Regions from separate parts of the Pseudoduganella sp. R-43 genome, predicted to be linked through region 1. Evidence: predicted binding sites of a transcription regulator. Region 1 holds the regulator's gene; the other holds the start of a gene.
The links. The regulator LexA, encoded in region 1, represses DNA repair genes until DNA is damaged. The targets are predictions, from matches to a motif close to ACTGTATNNNNATACAGT.
Positions count from the first base shown of each region.

Region 2: a site for LexA is predicted at 1,795-1,812, ahead of ACN9M3_RS22790 (PA0069 family radical SAM protein). Genes of this name have one in related genera too.

Region 1 is NZ_CP183988.1:5,240,413-5,243,773, forward strand. It holds gene rpsF (30S ribosomal protein S6) at 1-237, opposite strand, end outside; gene ACN9M3_RS23855 (hypothetical protein) at 478-939, opposite strand; gene lexA (transcriptional repressor LexA) at 1,070-1,759, shown strand; gene ACN9M3_RS23865 (alpha/beta fold hydrolase) at 1,964-2,992, shown strand; gene ACN9M3_RS23870 (hypothetical protein) at 3,098-3,361, shown strand, end outside.
Region 2 is NZ_CP183988.1:5,010,063-5,013,423, forward strand. It holds gene ACN9M3_RS22780 (gamma-glutamylcyclotransferase) at 1-107, shown strand, start outside; gene ACN9M3_RS22785 (hypothetical protein) at 116-247, opposite strand; gene ACN9M3_RS22790 (PA0069 family radical SAM protein) at 610-1,776, opposite strand; gene ACN9M3_RS22795 (DUF2760 domain-containing protein) at 1,902-2,480, shown strand; gene ACN9M3_RS22800 (Hsp70 family protein) at 2,477-3,361, shown strand, end outside.

The DNA.
Region 1 (3,361 bases):
TTTGAATGCGGTTTCCAGCTCAACCAGGGTCTCGTTGTCGCATTCGATGTTCAGGCAGATGTAGTGTGCCTTGGCCAGTTTCTGGATCGAGTACGCCATTTGACGGCGGCCCCAATCTTCAACACGGTGCACGTTACCGCCGCGCGAGGTCACGCTGGTCTTGTAACGTTCGATCATCGCGGGCACTTGCTCGCTTTGGTCCGGGTGGACGATAAATACGATTTCGTAGTGACGCATTAATAACTCCCTTAAGGACTGTGAATATAGCCCACCCCGGCGTCAAGACGGGTGTGGGAAGAGGTAAGCCCGCAAGCATAGCAGACTTTGCCGGCCGGCTCAAGGTTTACTGATGGCGCGCAAAGCCCCCTGCCCGCTGGGCTGGCATGCCGGGGCATGGACCAGTCGACGCCGCCTGGAAGCTGCGCCCTTGCATTGCTCCGGGTAAGAACCCTGGATGACGCGCTGCTTGCCTGCGGCTTAATCGCCTGAGGCTTCGCCCCTCGCCGCCATGGCAGGCTGCGTCGCCTCAGACGATTGCAAGATCCCGGCGAGGAACCCGAGCCCGGCCGCCAGCCAGACCAGGGAGGCGACCACATCAAACGTCCACACACGATCGGGGAATTTGTACAAGTAAGGCACCACCAGCAGCCCGCGCAGCAGGCAAATCGCAGCAATCGTGCCCTGCGCCATTTGCGCAAATGGCAACCAGCGCAAGCGCCCTGCGCCAGCCAGCGCATACAAGGAGCAGATCAACATCAAGGCCCCTATGACTACCGCGCCAGCCGGCGCGAACCACGTCCCGGCGCGGGCTGATGCAACGACCTTGGGCGGCGCCTGCAGGAAGGCATACCACTCCGGCCCCAGCCAAGGCGCCGCGAAATGAATCACGGCACCGAACAAGGAAATCCCCGCCGCCAGCAAGAAAGCAAACCGTCCCATCCTGCCCTCCAATGGTTGTCGAAACATTATTAAGCCGAATATTTTCTGTCATTGCAACAAATTTGCTTGCAATTCCTTTCATACTGTACAAAAATACAGACTGTCTATATCCACAGTTCACCATAGCGCCATGATCAAGCTCACAGCACGACAAGAACAGATCCTCAACCTGATCAAGGATGCGATCGACAGCACCGGCTTCCCGCCTACCCGCGCCGAAATCGCGGCGGAGCTTGGCTTCAAGTCCGCCAATGCTGCAGAAGAACACTTGAAAGCCCTGCAACGCAAGGGCGCCATCGAAATTACCGCCGGCACCTCGCGCGGCATTCGCCTGACCGGCAACTTCGGCGGCCCGGCGACCGGTGCAGCAGCGCCGCGCCCGGCCGCTCGTGCCAATGTCGAATTCGACGACATGCCAGCCGTCCCGGCCGGCATGCTGGTTTCCCTGCCGCTGATCGGCCGCGTCGCCGCCGGCTCGCCCATCCTGGCCCAGGAAAACCTGGAGACCACCTACAGCGTCGACCCCAAGCTGTTCTCGGCCAAGCCGGACTTCCTGCTGAAGGTGCGCGGTGAATCGATGCGCGACATCGGCATCATGGACGGCGACCTGCTGGCCGTGAAAAAGACCGACAGCGCCCGCAATGGCCAGGTCGTGGTGGCTCGCATCGGCAACGATGTCACCGTCAAGACCTACCGCAAAACCGGCAGCAAGATCGAACTGCTGCCGGAAAATCCGGACTTCAAGGTGATCACAGTGACCGAAGAAGACGACTTCGCCCTGGAAGGCCTGGCCGTTGGCCTGATGCGAACCTGGCACTAAGACCGTCCTGCGCTCGGGGTGCGACGTGCGCCCTGGGCCTTTCTCCCGCGCTGGCCCGGCTGGCGCAATCCCTGCCCCTCCGCTGGCCAGCATGCCGTTTTAAGCCAGCCTGCGTCTCCATTTCTGCATTCTGTCGCACTCGGGTTCCATGACAAGGGCCGCTCGAGTTATCCTTCTTGCATCGAAAAAAGGAGAGGAGATCACATGCACGTCCGCCGTATCAGCTCGATCCTGTGCGCCTTGGCGCTGTCCATTTCCACCGCATACGCCGCCGCCCCGCAACAGCAGTTCGCCAACATGGGCGACCTGCAGCTTGAAAACAAAGCCACCATCAACGATTGCTCGATCGGCTACCGTACTTTCGGCACCCTCAACGCTGACAAATCAAACGTCATCCTGTTCACGACCTGGCACACCGGCACCAGCCGCGATGCGGCAGGGATGCTGCAAAGCGGCGCCCTGTTCGATCCGGCGCCATGGTACGTGATCGTGGTCGATGCACTGGGCAATGGCGTATCCTGCTCCCCTTCAAACAGCAAGACCCAACCAGGCCCCTCCTTTCCGCAGTTCTCGGTACGCGACATGGTCGCCAGCCAGCACAAGCTCCTGACCGAAAAACTGGGCATCAAGCACCTTCACGCCGTCATGGGCTACTCGATGGGCGGCATGCAGGCCTTCCAATGGGCCGCCAGCTACCCGGGCTTCATGGACGTAGCCATTCCCATCGCGGGCACACCGCGACTGACATCGTCCGACATGCTGTTCCTGCGCATCGTTGAAAAGTCGGTACTTGACGAGCCAGCCTACGCAGGCGGCCGCTATGCCCAGAACCCGCCGCTGCCAATGTATAACCTGCTGTTCGCCATGAACTTCGACAGCCCGGCGCATCGCAGCGCACGCACCGCGCCGAAGGACTTTGAAAAATTCTTCCGCGAGAGCCAGGCCTCCGATCCTGACGGCACTGACGCCAACAATTCCCTCTGGCAGATCCGCGCTGTACTGGGCCACGATATCGCCCAGGGCGGCAAGCTGGAAGACGCGGCGCCGCGCATCAAGGCGCGACTGGTCCCGATCAATGCAGCCCAAGACCACTTGGTCAACCCTGGGCCGGCAATCGCCTTCTCCAAGCTGCGCAAGGAAGAAGCCACCGTGCTTGACACCGACTGTGGCCACGCAGCGCTGCGCTGCGCCATGCCTGCCATGAAGGCCGTTGTGGAAAAAGCGCTACGCTAAACCTGCAGCCTGTCTAGCCAATCCTGCATTTCGTCGCAGCCACGCTCCCCGGGTGGCTGCGCTCACTTACAGTCACAAAAAGCACACCACAACCGGGGAGATTTGATGTTCAAGCCTTTCTGCATCGCAGCTGCGATGCTGGCGGCGCAATCCGCGTTCGCCTTCGACAACCAGGCCAACCACTACCGCCTCAGCATCGACAAGGATGCCAAACGCGCCCACGTCGAAGCCGACGTCTGGGTCGAGGGCCGCGACCTCGCGCTGTTCAACTGCATGCCGATACCGCAGCTCAAAAACGGCCAAGCCGACCTGATCGAAAAACTGCAAGTGCACGACATGGCCGGCAATGCCGTCGTCCTGAAAGACAAG
Region 2 (3,361 bases), 230 kb from region 1:
GCGGCCCGAACATCGAATACTTGCTGCGCCTTGCTGCTGCCTTGCGGGAAATGGGACATCACGACGAGCATGTGCATGCCATCGAGGCATATCTCGATCGCCTGTAAGAGGCCCATCAGGCGACGAGAGGCAAGCCGATCAGGAAAACCACAAAACCGATCAGGCCAGCAAATCCGCCGAGATTCACGAGGAACTTACCGGTATGTTCAGTGTCCTGGAAGTGATACTGAAGAAATTCGTTGATCATGGTGGCCTCCTTCTGCAATGGGCGCACTTCATCATAGTCCGAATTGAACTACCAGACGAACCAAGGCTGCCCAAACGGTCAATAACAGTGAGAACGCAAACGTTGAGTAATGGCGGAGCGGGGCAACACCTTCAGGCCTATGCAGCGAGGTTGGAAATGTTGCGCCACCAGCAGCTACGATACTTGATGCCGCAATGATGAAGACTGCTACTCCCTGTATGTAGCCAACACTCGTGGTTCCCGGAACGCTTCTTCCAACGCCGATTTCATATAACGCTGATGCAGAAAAGGCGATTGCTGTCCAGGTGCCGTAAGCGGTAGCATGACATTGATCAGAAACCAGCCCATCATCGCCTCCCATTTCAGAAAAGGTTCATTTGCCCCGCTTTGGCTGCAGCAACTGCGCGGGCGCCGGAGGGTGGAATGTATTCGGGTCGCTTGAACTGGGTGCAGTCGAGCGAGCGGAACTTGCTGTGGCGGCCGTGGAAGCCGAAGCGGGTGATGCCTTTCTCGATGCGCTGCAGGATCAGGTCCGCCCACACGCCTTCGCCACGCATGCGTGCGCCGAACTCGGCTTCGTAATCCTTGCCACCGCGCATGTCACGCACGCGGTTCATCACGCGCGCGGCACGGTCGGGGAAATGCGCTTCCAGCCACTCCTTGAACAAGGGGCTGACTTCCCACGGAAGTCGCAGTACGACATAGGTTGCCATCACCGCGCCGGCATCGCGGGCTGCGGACATGATCTTTTCGATATCGGGCTCAGTGACAAAAGGAATGATCGGCGCAATGCTGACGCCAACCGGAATGCCGGCCTTCGCCAGCGTCTCGATTGTGCGCAGGCGGCGTGCGGGCGCGGCAGCGCGCGGCTCCAGGGTGCGCGAGATTTTGCTGTCCAGCGTGGTGATGGTGACCGATGCGGCGGCCAGGTTGCGCGCAGCCATCGGCGCGAGGATGTCGATGTCACGCTCGATCAGCGAGGATTTGGTGATCAGGCCAACCGGATGGTTGCACTCGGCCAGCACTTGCAGCACCCGCCGCGTGAGCTGGTATTCGCGCTCGCAAGGCTGGTAGGCGTCGGTATTCACGCCCAGTGCGAGCGACTCCACCTGATAACCTGGCTTGGACAATTCGGCGCGCAGCAGGTCCGGCGCATTCACCTTGGCGAACAGCTTGGTCTCAAAGTCCAGGCCGGGCGACAAGCCCAGGTAGCTATGCGATGGCCGCGCAAAACAATAAATGCAGCCATGCTCGCAGCCGCGATAAGGGTTCAGCGAAACGTTGAACGGAATATCGGGCGACTGGTTGCGCGTGAGGATGGTCTTGGCCGTCTCCGCGGTGACAATGGTGCGCGGTGGAAGCAGTTCAGCCTCGGCATCGTCCGGATCGGGTGCCCAGCCGTCGTCGAACGCTTCGCGCGCCTGCAGCTCGTACCTTCCTTGCATGTTTGATACCGCACCGCGCCCTTTTTTGGCCTTGAGCGATTGCGGCGGCAGCATCACCTGCCCTTCGAATTCATGGTCCTGCATGCGGCGCCCCGAAGTATAACTGTATATACATACAGTATTCTAATCCGCCTGCGCCAAGGCTGCAAGCCAAGCTGGTATCATGCGCACTTCTCCGGGATATCCCCCGACATTCAAAGAGCAATAACATGAGCAAAACCACCAATCTGCCCTCCTTTGGGAGCAGGATTTCCCTCGCCTTTGGCGCCTTTTTCAAAACCCTGGGCGATGCTGAATTCGCCGCCCGCGTGCGTGACGACAGCGTGGGCCCCGCAGCGGCTCCGGCTGCCGCGCCAGCACCTGCACCAGTCGCCGCCCCAGTGCCAGCCGCCGCGCCCCTGCGCGAAGCCACGCCCGACGCAGCACTGCAGCTCCTGTCCCTGTTCCAGCGCGAAGCCCGCCTGATCGACTTCACGCAGGAAAACCTGTCCGGCTATTCGGATGCCGACATTGGCGCCGCCGCCCGCGTGGTGCACGAGGGCTGCTCCAAGGTGCTGCGCGAGCATTTCACCATCGACGCAGTCCGCTCCGAAGCGGAAGGCAGCCGCGTGACGCTGCCGGAAGGCTTCGATGCATCCGCCGTGCGCCTGACCGGCAATGTGGTCGGCAAGGCGCCGTTCACCGGCACCCTGAGCCACCGCGGCTGGCGCGCCTCCAGCGTGCGGCTGCCGAAACTGGCGGAAGCGCATAACGCCAGAGTATTGGCCCCGGCTGAGGTGGAACTGTGAGCGATCCGCGTTTTGCCATCGGCATCGACCTTGGCACCACCCACAGCGCGCTGTCCTACGTTGAACTGGCGGGCAGCGATGGCGAGAAAACCAGGCATGGCGTGCTGGGCGTGCCCCAGCTCACCGCGCCAGGCACGGTAGAAGAACTGCCGCTGCTGCCAAGCTTCCTCTACCTGCCGCATCCGGACGAGCTGGCGGCCGGCGAACTGGCCCTGCCCTGGGCTGCTGCCGACGGGACGCCCGCAGTGACGGGCGAAATGGCCCGCAGCCGCGGCGCCACCACGCCGATCCGTTTGGTGTCGAGCGCCAAGAGCTGGCTGTGCCACCCTGGCGTGGATCGCCGCGCAGCCATCCTGCCGCATGACGCGCCGGAAGAGGTGTCGCGTGTGTCGCCGCTGGAGGCTTCGACCCGCTACCTGAAACACCTGCGCGCTGCATGGGACAACGCCCATCCGGATGCGCCGTTCACGCAGCAGGCAGTCACGGTCACCATCCCTGCATCGTTCGACCCGGCCGCGCGCGAACTTACCGCCGAAGCGGCTCGCGCCGCCGGCTACGAGAACGTCACCCTGCTGGAAGAGCCGCAGTCGGCGCTGTACAGCTGGATCCAGAGCAGCGACGGCCGCTGGCGCAAGGAAGTCAAGCCGGGCGACATCATCCTGGTGGTGGACGTGGGCGGCGGTACCAGCGACTTCTCGCTGATCGCCATCCTCGAGCGCGACGGCAAGCTGGAGCCGCACCGGGTGGCTGTGGGCGACCACATCCTGCTGGGCGGCGACAATATGGACTTGGCGCTGGCTCACCTGGTGGCGCGCAAGCTGGCTGCCAACGGCACCCAGCTCGACGCCTGGCAGATGCGCGCGCTGACCTACGGCTGCCGC